4 regions of the Roseovarius sp. SK2 genome follow, and region 3 is predicted to be linked to each of the others. Evidence: riboswitches for the same ligand, from Rfam matches in the RefSeq annotation. Region 3 holds a riboswitch; each other region holds the start of a gene.
What was found. Region 3 has a riboswitch for cobalamin ahead of PVV74_RS15955 (TonB-dependent receptor plug domain-containing protein). Riboswitches for the same ligand answer to the same signal wherever they lie in the genome.
Positions count from the first base shown of each region.

Region 1: linked by a shared signal. The riboswitch ahead of PVV74_RS20065 (DUF1636 domain-containing protein) and the one ahead of PVV74_RS15955 (TonB-dependent receptor plug domain-containing protein) in region 3 are both predicted to bind cobalamin.
Region 2: linked by a shared signal. The riboswitch ahead of PVV74_RS11970 (hypothetical protein) and the one ahead of PVV74_RS15955 (TonB-dependent receptor plug domain-containing protein) in region 3 are both predicted to bind cobalamin.
Region 4: linked by a shared signal. The riboswitch ahead of PVV74_RS20010 (CbtB domain-containing protein) and the one ahead of PVV74_RS15955 (TonB-dependent receptor plug domain-containing protein) in region 3 are both predicted to bind cobalamin.

Region 1 covers NZ_JARAMK010000013.1:8,797-14,413, reverse strand. Annotated here, with positions in the region: gene cobN (cobaltochelatase subunit CobN) at 1-202, opposite strand, end outside; gene cobW (cobalamin biosynthesis protein CobW) at 206-1,258, opposite strand; gene PVV74_RS20065 (DUF1636 domain-containing protein) at 1,255-1,632, opposite strand; cobalamin riboswitch at 1,710-1,909, opposite strand; gene cobO (cob(I)yrinic acid a,c-diamide adenosyltransferase) at 1,943-2,566, shown strand; gene PVV74_RS20055 (cobyric acid synthase) at 2,631-4,076, shown strand; gene cobD (threonine-phosphate decarboxylase CobD) at 4,079-5,053, opposite strand; gene cbiB (adenosylcobinamide-phosphate synthase CbiB) at 5,061-5,617, opposite strand, start outside.
Region 2 covers NZ_JARAMK010000005.1:158,671-164,287, reverse strand. Annotated here, with positions in the region: gene PVV74_RS11975 (Mrp/NBP35 family ATP-binding protein) at 124-1,188, opposite strand; gene PVV74_RS11970 (hypothetical protein) at 1,697-1,969, opposite strand; cobalamin riboswitch at 2,072-2,260, opposite strand; gene PVV74_RS11965 (GNAT family N-acetyltransferase) at 2,338-2,619, opposite strand; gene PVV74_RS11960 (YebC/PmpR family DNA-binding transcriptional regulator) at 2,766-3,515, opposite strand; gene PVV74_RS11955 (SLC13 family permease) at 3,674-5,446, shown strand; gene PVV74_RS11950 (lytic transglycosylase domain-containing protein) at 5,457-5,617, opposite strand, start outside.
Region 3 covers NZ_JARAMK010000009.1:1,021-6,637, reverse strand. Annotated here, with positions in the region: gene PVV74_RS15965 (FecCD family ABC transporter permease) at 1-939, opposite strand, end outside; gene PVV74_RS15960 (ABC transporter substrate-binding protein) at 936-1,790, opposite strand; gene PVV74_RS15955 (TonB-dependent receptor plug domain-containing protein) at 1,792-3,738, opposite strand; cobalamin riboswitch at 3,865-4,075, opposite strand; gene sucD (succinate--CoA ligase subunit alpha) at 4,288-5,160, opposite strand; gene PVV74_RS15945 (succinate--CoA ligase subunit beta) at 5,160-5,617, opposite strand, start outside.
Region 4 covers NZ_JARAMK010000013.1:1,753-7,369, reverse strand. Annotated here, with positions in the region: gene PVV74_RS20035 (histidine phosphatase family protein) at 1-297, opposite strand, end outside; gene cobU (bifunctional adenosylcobinamide kinase/adenosylcobinamide-phosphate guanylyltransferase) at 351-881, shown strand; gene cobT (nicotinate-nucleotide--dimethylbenzimidazole phosphoribosyltransferase) at 865-1,881, shown strand; gene PVV74_RS20020 (adenosylcobinamide-GDP ribazoletransferase) at 1,878-2,603, shown strand; gene bluB (5,6-dimethylbenzimidazole synthase) at 2,623-3,297, opposite strand; cobalamin riboswitch at 3,561-3,766, shown strand; gene PVV74_RS20010 (CbtB domain-containing protein) at 3,803-3,979, shown strand; gene PVV74_RS20005 (CbtA family protein) at 3,984-4,685, shown strand; gene PVV74_RS20000 (hypothetical protein) at 4,760-5,257, shown strand; gene PVV74_RS19995 (DUF1636 family protein) at 5,247-5,540, opposite strand.

The DNA.
Region 1 (5,617 bases), on a different contig from region 3:
CCGACAGCGGATGCCGCAGGGCGGTGAGGTTTGCCAGACGCAGGTCGGGCAGGCTGTCGCGCCGCCGGTGCCAGCCTTCCGCGAAGGCGCCAAGGTCGCTGTCGGAAAACGACAAGACCACCAGGTCCGCCGGGCTTTGTCCCAGGTCGGTCGGGGTGTCGGTTTCTTCCAGACCGTGGCTTTCGCGGAAGACGACGTGCATCGGTTACTCGGCCGCCTCGGCCGGAGCCAGTACGGCGCGGATCGCGTCGATATTCACGTCGTCATGCTCGGCGATGACCACGAGGCGCCCGCGGCGGGCCTCGTCCGGTTTCCACGGGCGGTCATATTGATGGCGCACGCGCGCGCCCACCGCCTGCACCAGAAGGCGCATCGGCTTGCCGGCGACGCTGGCATAGCCCTTGACGCGCAGGATGTTCTGGTTGTTGGCGAGGTCCTCGATGCGGGGCACCAGATCGGAAGGATCACCCAGTTCCGGGATGTCGACGACGATGGATTCGAAATCGTCATGCTCGTGGTCGTCGTGATCGTCGTGGTGGCTGGGCCGGGCGTCCATGTCATCCTCGGCGGCGGCTTCGAGCCCGAGGATCACGCGGGGATCGACGACGCCCTCGGCGACCTCGACCACGGGCAGGGGGCGGGGGGCTTCGGCGGCGATGACCTCTTTCGCCTTGGCCACGCCGTCGGGGCCGGCAAGGTCGGGCTTGGTCAGCAGGATGATGTCGGCGCAGGAGATCTGGTCCTCGAACACCTCCGACAGAGGGGTTTCGTGGTCGATGCTGTCATCGGCGAGGCGCTGGGCATCGACCCGGGCCACATCGGGGGCGAAGCGGCCTGCCGCGACGGCCTCGGCATCGGCCAGCGCGATGACGCCGTCGACGGTGATCTTGGAGCGGATATCGGGCCAGTCAAACGCCTTGAGCAGAGGCTTGGGCAAAGCCAGGCCGCTGGTTTCGATCAGGATGTGATCGGGGCGCGGATCGAGCGCCATCAGCGCCTCGATCGTTGGGATGAAATCGTCGGCCACGGTGCAGCAGATGCACCCATTGGCCAGTTCCATGATATTTTCCGCCGGGCAATCGGGAATGGCGCAGCTTTTCAAAATGTCTCCGTCGACGCCTACATCGCCGAACTCGTTGACGACCACGGCCAGACGGCGGCCGCCGGGGTTCTGCATCAGGTGGCGCACCAGCGTTGTCTTGCCGGAGCCCAGAAAGCCCGTAATGACGGTGACGGGAAGTTTTGCAAAATCGGTCATTGGTCAGCCTTTGCAGTCAGGGGTGGGATGCGCGCAACGCAGTTGCGCTTGAAATGTTCGGGGCGTTGGCGCCACGGGATCAGCCCGTCCTCGGTCTGCTGATAGAGGACCGCGCCTTCCAGCAGCATGTCGGGATGCGACGTTTCATCGAGATTTCCGTACAGATACGTCCAGCGTTCGCCGCCGCGCATGGCGGCGGTGCAGCCTGCGTCGCAGTTTTGCAGGCATTCGACGGGGGTCACGGTGACGCCGTCGGGCAGCGCACGCGCCGTCACCTCGTCATAGAGGCGCTGGCCGGGGCGGCGCTCGTCCTCTGGAGTTTCCTGCCCCTTGCGGCACTTGATGCAGATCAGCAGTTCTATGCGCGCGCTCATGTGTCCTCCACTGTCGGGGGTGCGCGCGGGGGTGGCGGGTGGCCACCCATCCGAGCCCGGCACACCCCGTCCGGTTCGTCTGTTCCTTCTTGTTGGCAGGTCTCCCGGCTTGCGGTTTCGGGCCCTTCGGCCCACGGTTTCCGGCCTTCCCGGCATTGCGCCAGTGGCGGTGGAAACCTTCCCGGTTCACGGTCGCGGGGGCGGCTGTGCCTGGCGCGATGCGCTGCACATTCCCTTTTCACCTGTTTACACAGGCACCAACACGGTGCGACATGCTGCGAAAACCCACCTTGTGTCAAGGAGACGTCCCATGTCCGACCCGTCCGAAGCGGAAAAGACTGCCCGCCACAACGAGAAGATGAAGAAGATAAAGGCCGCGCGGGACCGGATGATGGCGGACAAGACCGAGGAGAAAGGCTTGATCATGGTCCATACCGGACCGGGCAAGGGCAAGTCGTCTTCGGGATTCGGGATGATTCTGCGCTGCATCGCGCATGGGATGCCGTGCGCGGTGGTGCAGTTCATCAAGGGCAACTGGGTGACCGGAGAGGCCGAGATGCTGCGCAACCGCTTTTCGGACGAATGCCGGTTCTTCATTTCGGGCGAAGGGTTCACCTGGGAGACGCAGGACCGGGAACGCGATATCGCCGCCGCGCAGAACGGCTGGACCATCGCCAAGGAGCAGATTCGCGATCCCGAGATGAAGTTCGTGCTGCTGGACGAGATCAACATCGCGTTGCGCTATGACTATATCGACATCGACGAGGTCGTGGACTTTTTGCTGCACGAGAAACCGGCGATGACGCATGTCTGCCTGACGGGGCGCAATGCCAAGCCCGAACTGATCGAGGCGGCCGACTTGGTGACCGAGATGAGCCTGGTGAAGCATCCGTTCCGGGATGGGATCAAAGCCCAGAAGGGTGTCGAGTTCTGATGCGTCCTATCGTGGTCCTCGGGGATAGTCGCCCGAGACCAATACCTGGTATCGAGGTCCGCCCATGCCTGCAATAATGATTCAGGGCACGGGGTCCAATGTCGGCAAGTCGATGCTGGTGGCCGGCCTGTGCCGGGCCGCGCGGCATCGAGGCTTGAGTGTGGCGCCGTTCAAGCCGCAGAACATGTCGAACAACGCCGCAGTGACGGCGGACGGTGGCGAGATCGGCCGTGCGCAGGCGTTGCAGGCGATGGCCTGTGGGGTGACGTTGCACACCGATATGAATCCGGTTCTGCTGAAGCCTGAAACGGATGTCGGGGCGCAGGTGATCGTGCAAGGCAAGCGTCTGACCACGGCAAAGGCGCTGGAGTATTCCAAGTTGAAACCGACGCTGATGTCGGCCGTTCAGGACAGTTTTGCCAGACTGAGGGCACAGCATGATCTTGTGATTGTCGAGGGGGCAGGCTCGCCCGCCGAGATCAACCTGCGGAAGGGCGACATTGCGAATATGGGCTTTGCCGAGGCGGCGGATGTGCCCGTGGTCCTGTGTGGCGATATCGATCGCGGCGGTGTCATTGCGCAGATCGTCGGCACGCAGGCGGTTCTGCCGAAGGCGGATGCCGCGCGTATCGGTGGCTTTCTGGTCAACAAGTTCCGCGGCGATCCGACGCTTTTCGAGGATGGATACCGGGAAATCGAAGCGCGCACCGGTTGGCGCGGCTATGGCGTGGCGCCGTGGTTTCCCGAGGCGTGGCGGTTGCCGGCGGAGGACGCGCTGGATATCGCCGACAGCCCGGTTCAGGGCGCGTTTCACATCGTCTGCCTGCAATTGTCACGGATCGCGAATTTCGACGACCTGGACCCGCTGACGCAGGAGCCGGGCGTGCGCGTGACCATGTTGGAACCGGGGCAGGTGTTGCCGCTTGATTCGGATCTGGTGATCATTCCGGGCTCGAAATCGACACGCGGTGATCTGGACTTTCTCCGCCGGCAGGGGTGGGACGTCGACCTTTTGGCGCATCACCGGCGGGGCGGCAGGGTGCTGGGCATCTGCGGCGGTTACCAGATGCTTGGCCGTAACGTCTCGGATCCGGAAGGAATCGAGGGGCCGCCGGGGGACTCGCCGGGACTCGGATTGCTGGATATCGAGACGGTCATGGGGGGCGACAAGAGCGTGACCCAGGTTGACGCGCACCACGTGGGGCTGGATCTTCCATTTGCCGGGTACGAGATTCATATCGGCCGCAGTGACGGGTCGGACCGCGCGAGACCGTTCGCCAGGGTGGATGGCGTGGCCGAGGGGGCGGTGTCTGCCGATGGTCGCGTGGCGGGCAGCTATCTGCACGGGATGTTCGGCGATGACAGGTTCCGAGCGACTTGGCTTAACTCGAACGGGGCCGATGCCTCGGATCTGGGATATCAGGTCATGGTGGAGCGCACGCTGGATGAACTGGCGGCGCATCTTGAGACGCATCTGGATGTTGCGGGTCTTTTGGCGCTTGCAAGATGAGGTCAGGCGGCTCCGATCGCCTCGTCCAGCTGCTGCCAGCGGGTTTGCGGTGGCAGTCCGAGGCGTAGCCAACGGTCTGAATAGGGGAAGATGCGGGACCACACGCTGTGCATTGCGAGAGCCTCTTGTACCTTATGCGCATCGGGCACCTCGTAGGTGCGAAAGAGCGGGGTACCTCCGACCAGCGTCCAGCTGGCGCGGGAGGCGAAGGAATCCAGCCGCGCGGCGTCTTGGATCAGCCTTTCGACCGTGCGCGCCTGCCACCCGGTGTCGGCCAGCGCCGCGCAGGCTATTTCGATGGCGGGACCCGAGACGGGCCATGGGCCTGCCAGATCGCTAAGACGGTCGGCGACCGCCCCCGAGGCGAGGGCGAAACCGAGCCGCAGGCCCGCGAGACCGTAGAACTTTCCGAAGGACCGCAGGACGACGCAATTGACAGGACAGTCTATGGAGCCGATGGAAAGGTGCGGCTCTGGATCGACAAAGCTTTCGTCGACAATAAGCAGCCCCACATCGGAGGCGAGGTCGAGTAATGCCTCGGGCGCGGTGCGACGGCCGTCGGGATTGTTGGGGTTGACCACTACCGCAAGGTCCGAGCCCCGCAGGGCGTTTACCGACGCGACCTCTTCGACCTGCCAGCCGCAGGCCCTGAGGGCGGCGGCGTGTTCGTTGTAGGTGGGTGCCAGGACGGTGGCGCGGCCTGGCTTGGCCAGCCTCGGCACCAGTTGGATGGCGCCCTGTGCGCCGTTCATCGGGATGACGCGCAGGGACGTGGCGTAGGCGCTGGCCGCCGCGTCGCGCAACCGCGCCAGGTCGGATTTGCGCGGCAGAACTGCCCAGGCGTCGCCGGAGATCGGCGGCACAGGGTAGGGTTCGGGATTGATGCCCGTCGACAAATCGAGCCAGTCGGCGGGGGCGCCGCCCAGCCTTGCAATAGCGGCGTCCAAGTTGCCGCCGTGATCTCGGACTTCCGTCATGATGCCCTTAGAGCAGCGCAAGACCGGCCAGCGCAAGGGCGCAAAGTGCCATCGCGCGCCGGTAGAGCGACAAGGCGCGCAACAGATCTTCGGGGGTCGGATCGGGGGCAGTGCCGTTCAACCAGGGCTCGTCGTTGGCGCGCCCGTCATAGATGCGGGGGCCGGACAGGCGGACGTTCAGGGCACCGGCCATCGCGGACTCGGGCCAGCCCGCATTCGGGGACCGGTGCCCGGGCGCGTCCTGCTGCATCACGTGAAGCGTGTGAAAGAACGCCCCCGAGACCAGTGCGAAGAAGATGCCGGTCAGGCGGGCGGGGAGCCAGTTGACGCAATCATCCAGCCGGGCGGCGGCTTTGCCGAAGGCCTCGAACCGGTCGTTGCGGTGGCCGATCATGGAATCCATGGTGTTGATGGCCTTGTAGGCGGCGATGCCGGGCAGGCCCAGGATCACGCCCCAGAATAAAGGAGCGATGATGCCGTCGGAGGTGTTCTCGGCAAGGCTTTCGGTGGCTGCCCGCGCGATGGCCGGCGGATCGAGTTGGGACGGGTCGCGCCCGACGATCA
Region 2 (5,617 bases), on a different contig from region 3:
ACGGGACCTCAGGACACCGTGACGGTGCCCGACCTTTGGCGGCCTATGCCAATGGCGGTGTGAATTGTACCTAAAGTGGGTAAAAACCCACTATATCAGGCATTCTCATAGGCCGAATTGGGCCTACGCCATTCCGCCCTGCACCAGCCGATCCGCCAACCGCGCATAAGCCTCCGACACCGGACCGTACTCCAGCGCCACGGGCCGCCCGGCGTCGCCGCCCAGCCGTGTGTCGAGGTCGATCGGCAAGGCCCCCAACAGCGGCAACTCCAGCCTCTCGGCCTCCTGCGCCACGCCGCCATGGCCGAAAATCGCCGCCTCGTATCCGCATTGCGGGCAATGGAACATCGACATGTTCTCGATCAGCCCCAGCACCCGCGTCTTCAGCGTGTTGAACATGTCGATCGCCTTGCGCGCATCCAGAAGCGCCACATCCTGCGGCGTCGAGACCACCAGTGCACCGGTGGGCGCCGCCCTTTGGCACAGGGTCAACTGCACATCCCCCGTTCCCGGCGGAAGGTCCACCAGCAGCACGTCCAGCTCGCCCCAGTCCACTTGGCTTATCATCTGCTGCAAAGCCCCCATCAGCATCGGCCCTCGCCAGACAACGGCGCGGTCCTCTTCGATCATCAGTCCGATGGACATCATCTTGACGCCATGTGCCTCCAGCGGAGTCAGGATCTTGCCGTCCGGGCTGCTCGCCCGCTCGGTCACGCCCATCATGCGCGGCAGGCTCGGCCCGTGTATATCGGCGTCCAGCAAGCCCACGCGCCGTCCCGCCCGGGCGAGTGCCACTGCAAGGTTCGACGCCACGGTCGACTTGCCCACGCCGCCCTTCCCGGACGCCACCGCCAGAATCGACTTCACCCCGCCTGGGCGGATCGACGCGCTTCCGCCCTCGGGGTGCCGGCCCACCTTCAGTGACGGGGTCGGGGCCTCGGGCGCCTGTGCGGTCAACGCCACCTGCGCCGAAGTCACTCCTTCGACCGACAGCGCCGCGCGCTCGGCGGCTGCTCTCAAGGGCTCCATGTGGCGGGCCATCTCGGCAGTGGGCGCCTCCAGCACGAATCGCACTTCGCTGCCTTCGAGTCGCATCGCACGCACCATGTCGCGTGAAATCACGGTACCACCGTCCGGCAGTTCAAGCCGTTCCAGCTCCTGGCGCACTTTGTCGAGTATTTCCGTCATGCCCTGCCTCCATGCATCTGCGCCGCCAAAAGTCGCATTTCTGAAAGCAGGCACAACCCCCGTTTCAATCCCGCACAAAAAACCGGCAAATAGATGATATTGCACGCAAAAAATGAACTATTCTTCTATGCGCTTCCTGCATAGCCGCGTTGCAGCAAAATCTATTGTGCACGCGCAGCATATCGCTATCTTTAACTCAACAGCGAACGAAACGGCCACCGCGCCAAACGCTCGCTAAAACAATCAGGTGCTTCTCCTCCCGTTTGGCACCTGTTCGGGATACCGCCTCTCCTCCCTTGTGCGGTCCCGGCAAGACCTGGGCTCAGAACGAGCCCAACTGTAACGAACGGTCCCTTCCTCCTCCCTGGGACCCGACGTAAAGAACGGCGGCGCCTCTCCTCCTCCCTGGCGTCGCCGTTTTTTTTGCGCGACACCATCCATTCCTCTTCCGGACACCTGAACCGGATGCGCCCCGCCGCATGTGACAACGGGGCCAAATTCCGTAAGCTCAGTGCATGACCCGAGCCGCGCGCCCGCGCCGTCCGCGGGCCATCGGCGCCGCATGCCGCGCCTCTTCCAGGAAATCGACGAAGGCACACGCCGCAGCACTGCCCGGGTTCTGCACAACTGGCTCGGCCAGCGCCTCGCGCAACACGCGCGCCGTGACGGTCCCCGGATAGGCGAAAACCCATTCCAGGAATCCCAGTCGCGCCACGGCCTCGGCCTCCGCGCCGGTGGCGCCGCTGCGCTCCAGTCCATCCATGATCGGTGTCAGGTTCATGTTTTCTGCTCTTCCTCCGGCCACACCCCGGGCCGGACTGGGGCGAAGGAAAGCCGCGCGAGAACCGCTTTTCGGTCCACCGCCCGTACCGCCCCCCGCGGTTCGACGTTCACCCCAAGGGCTGGTTTCCGGGCTTGGCGGGGGTGCGGATACGCGCGCCTTCCCGGGGCATCTTGCCCCAGTGGCCCTCTGCGGTATCCCCCATCCTTACCGTTGCGGGGGCAGCGCCGGACTTGCACCGGCTTCCCAATTCTCCACGGCTTTCGTGGCACCTTCGGGACCATCATCTTGCCGCCAACCGGCCTCTGGCGCAACACGCGATTGCGACCTTGAAGGGCCTCCCGACGACACATGCGTCAAACCAGCCCTCAGGCCAGAACGTCGGCCCATTCGGGATGCCGTCGAAACTGCGCCGCGGCAAAGGGGCAAAGCGGCGTGATCTTGCGGCCCGCCGCCCGGGCATCCTCCACCGCGCGCGTGACCAGCGCCAAGCCCACACCATCGCCACGATATTCGTCCGGCACGCCGGTATGGTCGATAATCATTCCCGAGCTTCCCAACTTGGAATAGGTCAGCTCGGCCTCCGGTCCGTCACCGATGCGGGTGACATAGCGCCCCTTGCTCTCGCCGTCCTCGTGTTCGATCTGCATGTCTGTCTCCCATGGCCGAGCGCAGGATGCCGCACCGCCGACGAAAGGTCCATCACACTGTACATCGCGTGCCGTATGCACGACGCCGAACCAAACGCAAAACGGCGCCCCGAGGGGACGCCGCTCCATGGTCCGGGCCGGCAGGATCACTCCGCCGCCAACTGCTCCATCACCTCATCGCTGGCCTCGAAATTCGTCGTGACGTTCTGCACGTCATCGTCATCCTCCAGCGCGTCGATCAGCTTCATCAGCTTCTGCATCGCTTCCAGGTCCAGCTCAGTCGTGGTCGTGGGCCGCCAGACCAGCTTGGTTTCGTCACTCTCGCCCAGCTCCGCCTCCAGCGCGGTGCTGACGTCGTTCAGATCGGTATCCGCACACCACACGGTATGCCCGTCCTCGCCCGATTCCACGTCCTCGGCCCCGGCCTCTATCGCGGCCATCATCACCGTATCGGCGTCGCCCGCGCCCGCCGGGTAGGTGACCTGCCCCTTGCGTTCGAACATGAACCCGACAGAACCAGTCTCGCCCAGGTTCCCGCCATGCTTGGTGAAGGTCGAGCGGACCGTGCTGGCGGTACGGTTGCGGTTGTCGGTCATCGCCTCGACAATCACCGCCACGCCGTTGGGACCATAGCCCTCATAGCGAATTTCCTCGTAATCCTCGCCGTCGCCCGCGACCGATTTCTTGATCGCCCGGTCGATATTGTCATTCGGCATCGACTGCGACTTGGCCTGCTTGATCGCAAGGCGCAGGCGCGGGTTCTTGTCGGGGTCCGGATCGCCCATTTTGGCGGCAATCGTTATCTCCTTGGAAAATTTGGAGAAAAGCTTTGCCCGCTGGGCATCCTGACGCCCCTTACGGTGCTGAATATTCGCCCATTTTGAGTGGCCGGCCATGACGCGCCTCCGATGACATGTGTAAAGTTCACGCCTCTATAAATCAGGCGCGGGCCGCTGTGCAATCCCGGCAATCGACTGTTGCGCCGCCGCCCGTTGCCTCTAGGCTGGCCGGACGGGCCGCGCCCGTCAGACCGCTCCGGAAAGACCTCGCCCAGATGACCCAGGACCAGATCATACTCTTCGCGCTTTTCGGCGGCGTGTTCGCGCTACTGCTCTGGGGCCGCTACCGCTACGATATCGTCGCGTTCGGCGCGCTGATGCTGGGCGTGGTGCTGGGTGTCGTGCCCACCGAGCAGGCCTTTACCGGCTTCGGTCACCCGGCAACGATCATCGTGGCCCTCGTCCTCGTTGTCTCCGCCGGTCTGGTACGCTCGGGCGCGGTCTTTCTCATCACCCGGACGCTGGTCGACAGCTCGCGCAGCCTCGGCGCGCATATCACCATCATGGGCGGCATCGGCGGCGTGCTCTCGGCCTTCATGAACAACGTCGCGGCACTGGCCCTGCTGATGCCCGTCGACGTCCAGACCGCGCGCAAGGCCAAGCGCCCTCCGGGACTCAGTCTCATGCCGCTTTCCTTTGCCACGATCCTTGGCGGCATGGTCACACTTATCGGCACGCCCCCAAACATCATCATCGCCGGCATCCGCGAGGACGCCTTGGGGCAATCCTACTCCATGTTCGACTTTGCCCCCGTCGGCGCCGTCACCGCGCTTGCCGGTCTTGTCTTCGTCGCCCTCATCGGCTGGCGGCTCATTCCGGCCCGCGACGACAGCGGTCTGCACGCCGCCGAACTGGCCGATTACCTGGCCGAACTCACCATCCCCGAGGACAGCGCCCAGATCGGCAAGCGCCTCGCAGAGTTGCAGGAGGATGCCGACAGCAACGACGTCGCGCTTCTCGGCGTGGTGCGCGACGGCAAACGCCGCTATGGCCGTGCCCGCAACACCATTCTGCAAGCCGGCGACGCGCTCGTGATCGAGGCCACGCCCGACGCGCTGGATGAGTTCCGCTCCGCGCTGTCTCTCGCCTTTTCGGACTCCAAGCGCGAGGACAAGGTCCGCGCCGCCGGCGACGGGCTCGACATGATCGAGGTCGTGGTCCCCCGCGATGCACGCATCGCCGGCCGCACGGCCCAGTCCGTGGGCCTGAATTGGCGTCAGCGCTCGGTACTGATGGGTATCTCCCGCCGCGGCCGCCAGATCCGCGAGCAAGTGCGCAAGACAACGATTCAGCCGGGCGATATCCTCCTTCTGCTGGTCCCGCACGAAACCGGCTCGGACGTGACCGAGTGGCTGGGCTGCCTGCCGCTGGCCGAACGCGGGCTGAAAGTGACGCAGGACCGCAAGACTTGGGCTGCCATCGGCATCTTCGGCGCCGCCGTCGCCGCGGCCAGCTTTGGCCTGCTCTATCTGCCCATCGCGCTCGGGCTGGTGGTCATGGCCTATGTGCTGACGCGCATCGTCCCGCCGTCGGAGCTCTACACCCATATCGAGTGGCCCGTGGTGGTGCTGCTCGGCTCGATGATCCCCCTGGGTGCCGCATTCGAAGAGGCCGGCGGCACCGCCCTGCTCGCGGGCGGCCTCGTCGACCTGACGGCAGGCTTCCCCGCCTGGGCGATCCTGACCGTGCTGATGGTGGTCACGATGACGCTCTCCGACGTGCTCAACAACACCGCGACCACCATTGTCGCCGCCCCCGTCGGCATCCAGATGGCCAGCACGCTCGACGTCTCGCCCGACCCGTTCCTGATGGCCGTCGCGGTGGCCGCGTCCTCGGCCTATCTCACGCCGATCGGGCACAAGAACAACACGCTGATCCTCGGCCCCGGCGGCTACGCCTTCGGGGATTACTGGCGCATGGGTCTGCCGCTCGAAATCATCGTGGTTGCCGTGTCCGTGCCGGCGATCCTGGTGTTCTGGCCGCTTTAGACGCCCGGCTTCAGCGGCAGTGCCGCGCGATCTCGCGCTCGCGCAGGCCCGTCTCGACCAGCAGGCACTTGTCCCGCGCAGCATAGTAATAGCCCCGCGCGTACCACATTACCGCATCGGGCTCGCTGCCATCTGATACCAGCCACGCGCCGCGCAGGTATTTCACCGCGT
Region 3 (5,617 bases):
CGGTGCGCCGACGAGGGCCGTGAGCACGCCCAGCTTGAGGTCTCGCGACGGAAGGACCACCCGCACGGCGATGTCGGCGGCGAGCACCATCGCCGCACCGCCCAGGGCCGAGGCCCAGAGCAAGCGCGACGGATGCGCGCCGACCAGGGGCCGCAACAGGTGCGGCACCACGAGACCGACAAATCCGATTGCGCCGGCCACCGCCGTGCCCGCGCCGACGACACAGGCGGTCCCCAGCACCAGCATCAGGCGCAGACGGGTCAGGCCGATGCCCATGGCCTGCGCCGAATCCTCGCCCAGGGTCAGCGCGTCGAGCCCGCGGCCAAGGCCGCCCAGCAGGGCAAAGCCCACCGCCATGAACGGCGCGGCAAGCCAGACGTGGGTCATGGATCGGTCGGCGAGCGAGCCCATCATCCAGAAGACGATCTCGCTTGCGGCGAAGGGGTTGGGCGACAGGTTCAGCACGAGCGACGTCAGCGCGGCCGCCAGCGCCGAAACGGCGATCCCGGCCAGTATCAGGGTCAGCGACGTGCCGCGCGACCCGGCCAGCGCCATGATCAGGAACACGCCGCAAAGCGCACCGGCCAGGGCCGAGAAGGGCAGGGCCAGCGCGAAGGACGCGGCCACGCCGGTGTGGATGGCCAGCACCGCGCCGAACGCCGCGGAGCCGGACACGCCGATCAGCCCCGGTTCCGCCAGCGGATTGCGCAGGTAGCCCTGCATCGCGGCACCGGCAAGACCGAGGCTGGCGCCGATCATCAGGGCCAGCAAGGCTCGGGGCAGGCGGATCTCGCGCATGACAAGCGTCATCGCGCCGCCGTCGTCGACGAAGAGCGCTGAAAGGCTGTCGGTGATGCCGATCTCGGCGGGGCCAATCAGCAGGGATCCGAAGAACAGCCCGACGACCAGCACGCACAGGATGATCGCCAGACGGGTCATGGCGTGTTTTTCGTCAGCCGATGACGGGTCTCGGCCAGCGATTCTATGGCGCGCAGCACGTGGGGCGTGCCACAGACCCAGTCGCTGTCCGTGACCGTGGCAAAGGGCAATTCGGCGCGCAGCGCCTCGACCACCGGATGCTGCATGATCGCCTCGGAGCGCGAGGCGCCGGGATATGGCTGCGAAGTGATGACGATGTCGGGATCAAGCATCGCCAGCGTTTCCAGCTGGATTTTCATCTGAGTGCCGAGCCCGGCCTTGACCGCCGCGTTGTCGAAGCCCGCGGCCTGAAGGATCTGATCCGACAACGTGCCTGCCGGCGACGTATACCCGCTGGCGTAGTACAGCATCGCGTCGGGCCGGTCGCCGCTGTCCTGTTGCAGCGCGGCAAGGCGCGCATCGAAATGGGCGACCATCTCGCGTGCGGCGGACTGCCGGTGCAGAATCTCACCCATGCGAAGAATGTTACTGCGGATCTCTGGCAGGGATCGAGCCTGCTCGAACTCGACCACCTCGACGCCCAGCCGGCGCAGCATGGCGACACTGGCGCGCGTCGTGAAATTGCCCGCCAGAACCAGGTCGGGCTTCATCAGGTAGATTTCTTCGGCCAGGCCCTGGTTTATCACGTAGTCCCGCGCCTCTTCGGTCATCGCCGACATCCGCGGGTCGAGCGAGATGTCGGAAACCGAATGCAACTGTCCCGGCCCGGCAAGCAGCATGGCAAGCTGATCGGTGCAGAGATTCATCGACACGACGCGGCGCGGCGCCTCGGCCGAGGCAAGGCCCGCCCAGCACAGGATCACTGCGAAGGCGAGCCGGGTCGCGACGATATGAAAGCGCCGCGCCGCCATGTCAGAAGTTCGCGGTCACGCCGAAGAACGCGGTGCGGCCTTGCGTCGAGTATCCGTCCAGTTCTTCGTAGCTTTCGTCCGTCACGTTATGGATCCGTCCGTAGACCTGGATGTCATCGGTAACTTCGTGGCTGAACCCGACATTCACAAGCGTATAGTCCTGAAGCTCTACCACATTCGCACCGAGCGACGCCGCGGTGAAGTCGCTGTCGAAGAGACCGGCGACATGCTGCACCTCGAGGTTCAGGCGGGTGCGGTCATTCGGCATCAGGTAGCCCAGCCGCAACAGCGCCTCGTGCTCGGGGCGCCGGACCTCGACGCTGCCGTCAGGGTTTTCGGCGTCGAGCCAGGTATAGCTGAGCGACATGTCCAGCCGGTCGGTCAGGGCGGCGCTGGCGGCGACCTCGATGCCTTGCCGGTCGCTTGTGCCGGTCTGGTTGACTGGTGTCGAGATCCCCGTGCCAGGGTCGAAGACCGACGTGATCTCGTCCGTCAGTTCCTCGTTGAAATAGGTCACGTCGATCAGGCCACGACCGTTCAGGAATTGCTGCTCGACACCGAAATCCCAGCCTTTGCTCTGTTCGGGTTCAAGGTTCGGGTTGCCGGCGAAGTTGGCGAAGAAGCCGAATTGCTCGATCAGCGTCGGGTTCTGGACGCCGGTGCCATAAGAGGCATGCAGGCGCGTCGTCTGGTTGGGCAACTGGTAGGAGGCACCGATCGCGTAGGTCGTGAAATCCTCGAACTTGTCATTGAAATCGTGCCGCACGCTGCCCTGTAGCGCAAAGCCATTTCCGAAATCGCCCTGGTATTCGAGCGCGATGGCCGTCTGTTCACGCGAACGTTTGACGAGCTGTCCCGGCGCGAAGACGATCGTGGGATCGTTTTCCTTGTAGGTCAGACGCTCCCATTCGGCGGCGAAGCTAAGGGTATGGTTGGCGCTGTTGAGGGTGGGCGCGTCCAGCGCGACCGTGCCGCGATAGGCGACTTTTGCGCGGGTGCCGGAATTGTCTGAATTGCGCACGCCGGCGCCGCTCACACCCTGGCGGTCGATCGTGCCGAAAGACAGGTCAACCCGGTTCAGGAGCCGCCCGCCAAGCGTATCGAGTTCTGCGTAAAGGCCACCATAGGTTTCCTGAAGCGATGTGCCCGACAGGTCATCGACGACAAGACCTGCGCGGGTCGGGGCGCCGAACACGCCGCTGTCGCTGTCGCCGGTGCGGTCGACATGGCGGATACTGCCGCCGATCGTCAGAACCTCGTTCACACGGTAGCGGCCCTTGAGGTTGTAGGTGCGGTTCAGATCGCCGTCATCCTCGCCGCCGGGCGTGCCGGAAATGTCGAATCCGCCGGTTTCGCGCCGCGCAGCGGAAAAGCTGAGTTGACCGCGTTCGGTATTCAGGCGCAGGCCGAGGCGGCCCTCGGTGGTGCCGTCCGATCCCACTTCAAAACCGACGTTGCCAGAGAAACCCGGCTCTTGCGCCGTCTTGGTGGTGATCGAAATGACCCCGCCGATGGCGTTGGAGCCGTAAAGCGCCGATTGCGGTCCGCGAATGACCTCGATGCGCTCGATATCGGCGGCCAGAAGGCCGGAAAAGTCGTACTCGCCGGTATTGGGGGCGGCGACCTCGATCCCGTCAATCAGAACGAGCGTGTGGTTGCCTTCGTGACCGCGCAGACGCACCTGGGTGACGCTGCCATAGGCGCCGGTGCGGGATACGGAAACACCCGGCAGCGACCGCAGCAGGTCCGCGACGTAGACCGCGTTGCGGTCCTCGATTTCTTCCTCGGTGATGACGCTACCGGCCCGGCCATACGCGCTGCCTTCGATGGGCGTCAGACCGCCGGAGACGAAGATCGTGCCGAGGTCGTAGGGTTCATCCTGCGCGACGGCGGGCTGGATGAAAAGGGCGGTGGTTGCCGCAAGGACGGACTTGAACGGGCGTGACATGGATTGTCCCTCCGGGGCGCGCTTGATGCGCTGATTTTTTGGTTCATGCCTGGAAGGAAACTCTTCGCAGACGGTGCAAGTGTCACCGCTACGGAAGATCCGTTGTCGAAACGCGCCCCGCGTTCGGACAGGGTGATCACCTCGGCAGGTCTCCTGACTTGCGGGTCAACGCTTGGCCGGGTCTTCCCATCATGCGCCGCATGACAGTGACATGGTCCGGCCTCGCTCTCCGCCTACAGTTGCGGGGGCAGTTGCGGAGTTGACGCCTGGCGCGTCGCACCGCATTCCCTATTCTCCCGCCGGAAAGCCGACAGGAACCGAAGCGACTCGGGTGTTAGTGCATGACGCCGGGTGAGGAAAGAGAAAATCCCAACGCGGGACCGGCTGACGTCTTGCCGTGTCAATTTGATCTGGGTTTCGACCTGCGTCGCGCGGTCGTCGGCCCAGGAAACCGAATCCGTAAGTTCATCCGGTGCCTGGGCGGTTTTCTTGAGTGTCCTGGCCTGCCTTCGGGTACGACGCGACAGGTCGTTCGAGAATTTCCCGAAATCAGGACAGGCAGGATTGGACGGTTTCCACCACGGTTCCTGCGTCGCGGGCAATCACGACGCCCGCATCGCGCAGAAGCGAAACCTTGTCATCGGCCGACAGGTTGCCGAAGACCGACAATGTGCCGGCGTGGCCCATCCGGCGGCCGACCGGCGCGTGGCGCCCCACCACCAGACCCACCACGGGCTTGCCGTAATCGACCGAAGAGAGATACTCGGCGGCCAGTTCCTCTTCGCGTCCGCCCATTTCGCCGATCAGCACCACGGCCTTCGTATCCGGGTCGTCACGGAACTTTTCCAGGCAGCCGACAAAGCCGATCCCGTGCAGCACGTCGCCTCCGACACCGACGGTTGTGGACTGGCCCAGATTGGCGGCGCTGCAACTGGCCAGAACCTCGGACGTGAGCGAGGCCGAGCGCGACGCGATGCCGATCTGGCCCGGCTTCGCGTCGACGGTCGGCATCACCCCTATCTTGCATTGTCCGGGCGTCAGGATTCCCTGGCTGTTCGGGCCGATCAGCATTGTCTGCGACCCTTCGAGCGCCTCCTTGACCCTGCGCATGTCGTGTTGCGGCACCCGTTCGGTGATGCAGACGACCACCTCTATCTCGGCTTCGATCGCCTCGATCATGGCGTCGGCGGCTTTGGGGGCGGGCACGGTGACAAGGCTGGCATTGGCCTTCGTTTCCTTGACCGCTTCGGCGCAGGTGTGAAAGACCGGCAAGCCGAGATGCGAGGTGCCGCCACGCCCGGGACGTACGCCCGCAACGCAGTTCGTTCCGTAACGCATCGCCTGGTCGGTATAGAACGTGCCGGCGCGACCGGTCATGCCCTGAACCAGGAGTCGGGTGTTCTCGTTGACCAGAATTGCCATCAGCGTGCCCCCTTGGATGCGATTTCGACCGCGCGGTTGACGGCCTCGGACATGGTGCCGCAAATCTCGACCGGCACCTTTCGGTCGACGAGAATGCGCTGGCCCCATTCGGCGTTCTGGCCGGCCAGACGGGCGATAACGGGCTTGGTGCCCTTGTTGCGCGAATAGGCGAAGTTCACGCCCTCGGCGATGGTATCGCAGACCGTCATGCCGCCACCATGCACATTCAGCAGGATGGCAGTGACCGAAGGCTCCTGCAGCAGCAGTTCGACGCCGCGGGCGATGTCCATGCTGGTGGCGGTCGTGCGGATATCCATGAAGTTCGCGGGCTTGCCGCCCGCATCGATGATCATGTCGTTCGTGGCCAGGCCCAGCCCCGCGCCGTTGACCACGACCCCGAGGTTGCCGGTCAGCTTGACGAAGTTGATGTTGCTTTTCTGCGCTGCGGTTTCCACGG
Region 4 (5,617 bases), on a different contig from region 3:
AACGCCGATGTCGGGTAGCGCGTCAAGCGCCATGCCGTCATGCGTGCCGAAGTCCTGCTCCCAAAGTCGTGTATCCTGTTCGTATGTGCCGAAAATCGCGTCGGCTGTCTGGAGGCAGCGTCGTGCCGGACTGCTGATGACCCGCGAGATGGAGGTCAGCCGATCTTTGAGTTGGGCGACCGCCTTGGTGTCGAGGGCAGCCTCGACATCGGTGCGGCCATAGAGGCGTCCCGGAACGGCCACTTGGGCGTGACGGATCAGGATAAGCTCTGGCCGGATGGGCGCAACGGGTTCCAAGACGTCGCCTTTCAGCTTTCTTTTTTCCTCGAAAAGTGCTTTCCCACGCTGCAATGAAAAAGTCGATACTCATCACCGGGGGGGCACGTTCCGGCAAGTCCGCACTGGCAGAACGGATGGCTTTGCAGCCCGCCGGCCGGGCGATCTATATCGCCACGGCGCGTCTGCACGCAGGCGACGACGAGATGGCCGAGCGCGTGGCGAAACACAAGGCGCGGCGCGGTGCGGCGTGGCAGGATGTTCATGCGCCGACCGACCTGGCCGGAGCATTGCAAGACACCGATGGTACACTGCCTCGGCTCGTCGATTGCCTGACGCTGTGGTTGACCAACCTCATCCTGGAAGACAGCGATTGGTGGGGCGAGACCGGCAGGTTGGTCAAGACGCTGGAGCGCCAGGCCGCGCCGGTCGTTTTTGTTACCAACGAGGTGGGGCAGGGGATCGTCCCGGAGAACAAGCTGGCCCGGCTGTTCCGCGATGCCGCGGGGCAGGTGAACCAATCCGTGGCGCAGGCCTGTGAAGAGGTTTGGCTGACCGTGGCGGGCTACCCGATGAAGGTGAAGCCGAATGACCATTCTTTCTGACGTCTCGTCGCTGGACGAGGTTGCGGGCCTCGCCGGTAGTTTGCCCCTATCCGACGATAAGGCGGCCGAGGCGGCGCTGGCGCGCCAGAACAGCCTGACCAAACCGCCGGGCGCGCTGGGGCGGCTGGAGGAACTGGCTATCTTCATGGCGGGTTGGCAAGGCAGGGAACGGCCCTCCATCGCCAGCGCGCAGTCCCTGATCTTTGCGGGAAATCACGGTGTCTGCGCGCAGGGGGTCAATCCGTTTCCACAGGATGTGACGGCGCAGATGGTGGCGAATTTCGAGAACGGCGGCGCCGCGATCAATCAATTGTGCCGCGCGAACGAGGCCAATCTGTCGGTGATTGCGATGGAGCTGGACCGGCCGACTTCGGATATCACCGCCGCGCCGGCCATGTCGGACGCTGATACACTGGACGCCCTGCGCCGCGGGGCCGCGGCCGTCGATCCCGGCGTCAGCGTCTTGACCCTCGGCGAGATGGGTATCGGCAATTCGACCATCGCCGCCGCGATGGCCAAGGGCGCATTCGGCGGAGACGCGGCGCTTTGGGTCGGGAAGGGAACGGGGTCAGATGACGCAGGGGTCGCGCGCAAGATCGACGTGGTGTCACGCGCCTGCACGCTTCACGCGGATGCCGTTGGGCTGGACATTCTTGCCCGGCTCGGCGGGAGGGAGCAGGCGGCGATCTGCGGCGCCGTGCTGGAGGCGCGGGCGCGGCGTATTCCGGTCATCCTCGACGGGTTCATCTGCACGGCCGCGACCGTGCCGCTTTTTGCTGCCGACCGGCGGTTTCTCGACCATTGCCTTGTCGGTCATGTCAGCCGTGAGCCGGGCCATGCGCGGCTTCTGTCGGAACTGGGGATGCGGCCGATCCTGTCGCTGGACATGGCGCTGGGCGAAGGGTCGGGCGCGGCGATTGCGCTGGGCGTGTTGCGCGCGGCGCTGGCCTGTCACAACGGGATGGCGACATTTGCCGAGGCGGGGGTGTCGGGTCAATGAGCCTGCGTGCGCGCATTGCCGAGCTTCAACTGGCGGTGATGCTGCTGACCCGGCTTCCAGCCGGGCGGATCGGTGACGACCCACCGACGATGCTGGCCGCGCGGTGGGCCTTCGTGCCGGTGGGGTCCGTTGTCGGCGCTCTGACGTGGATGATTTTCAGTCTGGCGGAGGCGATTGGCGCGCCGGATCAAATTTCGGCTCTCCTGGCGTTGGGCGCAATGGCGCTGGTCACTGGAGCGCTGCATTTCGATGGGCTTGCGGATTTTGCCGACGGCCATGGTGGCGGACGTGACAAGGCGCACGCGCTGGAGATCATGCGCGACAGCCGCATCGGCAGCTACGGCGTGGTTGCGGTGGGGGTGGTCGCGGCGCTGTGGGCGGTGTCCGTAGCCGCCGCCGATCCCGGCTTTTGGGCGTTCGTCGGCGCAGCGATGCTGAGCCGGGGGGGCATGGTCGCGGTCCAGGAGAGTCTTACCCCGGCCCGCGCGGATGGTCTGGGGAAAAGCGCGGCGGGCCGCAGCAGGGCCGCGCGGGGCGTTCTCGCGGCTTTGGCGGCTGTGGCGCTGGTGATTTCGCCTTGGACGCTGCTGGCCTGCGCGATGGTGACAGTTGCCATCGGCTGGCTGGCATGGCGAAAAATCGGCGGACAGACCGGCGATGTTCTGGGGGCCGTGCAAATGGTCTCGGAAACCGCGATCTGGGTCACAGTGGCGTGCCTTTGACGGCCTTTTTGCCGGGCTGTCAGTCCTGCCAGCCCTCGTACATGATAAGGTCATCGAGCGATATCCGCTGCCGCCACCCCTTGGCTGCCAGTTCGGGTTGGTCGTAGAGCTGATCGACATATCCCACGCAGAGATAGGCCACCAGCTCGACATGTTCGGGGATGCCGAGCAGAGCGGCGATTTCGCGGTGATCGAAGATGCTGACCCATCCCACGCCGATCCCCTCGGCGCGGGCGGCGAGCCATAGGTTCTGCACCGCGCAGACTGTCGAATAAAGGTCCATGTCACGGTTGTGCGTGCGCCCGAGGATCACCTTTCCGCCGCGGGTACGATCGCAGGTGACCACGATATTGAGCGGCGCTTTGGTGATCCCTTCGAGCTTCAGCGACCTGTAGGCGGACTGACGATCATCGGGGAACATGGCGGCGGCTTCTTCGTTGGCGCGGTTGAAGATGCTGTGCACCTGGGTTCTGAGTTCGGCGTCACGCAACAGAATGAAGTTCCACGGCTGCATGAAGCCGACGGAGGGCGCGGCGTGGGCCGCTTCGAGGATTCGGCGCAGCGCGTCTTCGTCGATCGGGTCTGGTAGGAACTCGTTCCGCACGTCGCGGCGCGCCTCGATGATGTCGTAGAGACATTGCCTTTCGTGCGAGGAAAAGACACGCGCCGGACTTGGCTTGAGTTGATCCGCCATGGAGGGGCTCCGGGATGGATGCGGCGAGTTTCAGGCGACCCTATCGGAGGGCGATGCCGTGTGAGACGCGTCGGCAAGCGGCATTGCTTTGATGTCCGGCGCGGCGGTTGTCGTGTCTATGTCAGAGTGGGGCGGGACTTTGCAAGCCTGACACAGAGTACGTTTCCAAGCCGGCCAGGGACGTTCGCTTTGCGGTTCAGTCGCTGGGTTCGAGATTCGCCTATCGTTTTGCGTTGTATTGTTGACAGGTCGCGGTGCTTGCTAGACTAACGAGAGTGATCAGTTCCATTTCCGCAAGAAATGGAGAACAGGGAACGCGGTGCGCCTGAAAACATTCGGCAATTCCGTGGCTGTCCCCGCAACTGTAGGCGGCGAATCAGGCTGAATACGTCACTGGAGCAATCCGGGAAGGCCAGCCAGACGATGAAGACCCGCAAGCCAGGAGACCTGCTGATCGCGACTGAAACCACAAGGCCTTCGGGTGTGAAGGCAAAGAGGTACTACTATGATTGTAAAGACTGCATCCACCGCACGGGCAACATCGGCCTCCGGGCTCGTTTCGGTGATCGCCATCGCCGCGCTGGGCCTTGGCGTGATCTTCGTGGCAGGCCACGTTCAGGCCGCGGCGCTGCACGACGCGGCGCATGACGTGCGTCACGCCACCGGCTTCCCCTGCCACTGAACCGATGTTCACGCGTCTGCTGACCAGCGCCTTGTTCGCTGGCGCTGCCGCAGGGTTGATTATCGCCCTGGTGCAGCTTTTTTTCGTTCAACCGGTCCTTCTTCATGCCGAGCTTTATGAAGGTGGCGACCTGGTGCATTTCGGGACCGAATCGACCGCTTCAGCCACGCCAGAGCTGCCGGGCTTCGATGCCGTGCGGGATGGTTTGAGTATCATTTTCACGATGCTGATCTATTCCGGTTACGCGATGATCCTGGTGGCGCTGATGTCGCTGGCTGAAAGCCGTGGTGCGGCAATCGACGCTCGCACGGGCCTGATCTGGGGCGTTGCCGGGTTTGTCGCGGTACACCTTGCACCGGGCTTTACCCTCGCGCCGGAAGTTCCGGGCGTGGCTGCGGCGGATGTCTACGAGCGCCAGATCTGGTGGTTTGCAACCGTGCTGACGGCCGCGATCGCCATGTGGCTGATCGCGTTCAGCCGGAACTGGGCCGGATGGGGTGCAGCCGTTGTGCTCTTACTGGCGCCGCATGTCATCGGTGCGCCCGAGCCTGAAGTCTTTACCGGACCGGTTCCGACCGAGATCGGCGCCTTGTTCGCGTCGCGCGCTCTTGGAACCGGACTGGCCGCCTGGGTCATGCTGGGGGCCTTCGCGGGCTTCTTTTGGTCGCGCGAAAGTGAAACGACCGGCCAGGCTCAGACCGTCTGACACTGGCACATCATTGCTCGGGCGCGTGCCTTGCGCGCCCGTTCTCTTTATCGAACATGACGTTGGATTCGCCCATGGACCGTTCCATTCCAATGCTTCTTATCGGCCTCGTTTTCGGCGGGGGACTTGGATTCACGGTGGCTGCGGCGAACGGCGTCACCTTTGACGGGCATGATCATGGCGATCCGGCTCCTCATGGCGGTCCTGAGCAGCACGCCGGCGCGGCCATGCACGATCATGGCGCCATGTTGTCGGTCCCGGCAGGCGCCGATGCGCCGAAGCTGGAGATCGAGGTGACGCCTGATCCGTCCGCCGGCTGGAACCTGCATATCATGACCGAGAACTTTCGGCTCTCGCCGGAGAATGCCAGCCGCGCCCATGTTCCGGGCGAAGGACATGCCCATGTCTATGCCAACGGCGTCAAGCTGGCTCGCGTCTATGGCCCCTGGATGCATCTGGACACCCTGCCCGAAGGCGAGGTGGAACTTGAGGTGGTATTGAACAGTAACGATCACCGGCCACTGGCCGTGGGCGGTGCTCCGGTTGCGCAGAGCGTCATGCTCAGCAACTGAGCGCCGGGACGCGGCCGACCAGACAAAACCGAAGTCTACCGCATGGCTGCGCGTCCTCGATCCAGCCGTCGGGGGCGGCAAGATAGGCGTGCAAGGTTGCGACGATATCTTCTGCATCCGCCGCCGGATCTACCCCGTTGAAGAAATATATGGCCCGGCCCGGCCCCTGCATAGCCATGGAAACCGGACTGGCACAGCCATTCATGCACCCGCGTTCGACGATACTCACCGCGTCTGCCAGCCCTGTGGCCGTCAATTCCTCGCGCAGAGGTCCAAAGTCCAAAGGACCGCAGTTCTGACAGAAATGGACAGTGGCGGAGGGGTTCATTCGGTGTCTCGCGTTGCGTCGTCACGTTGAGG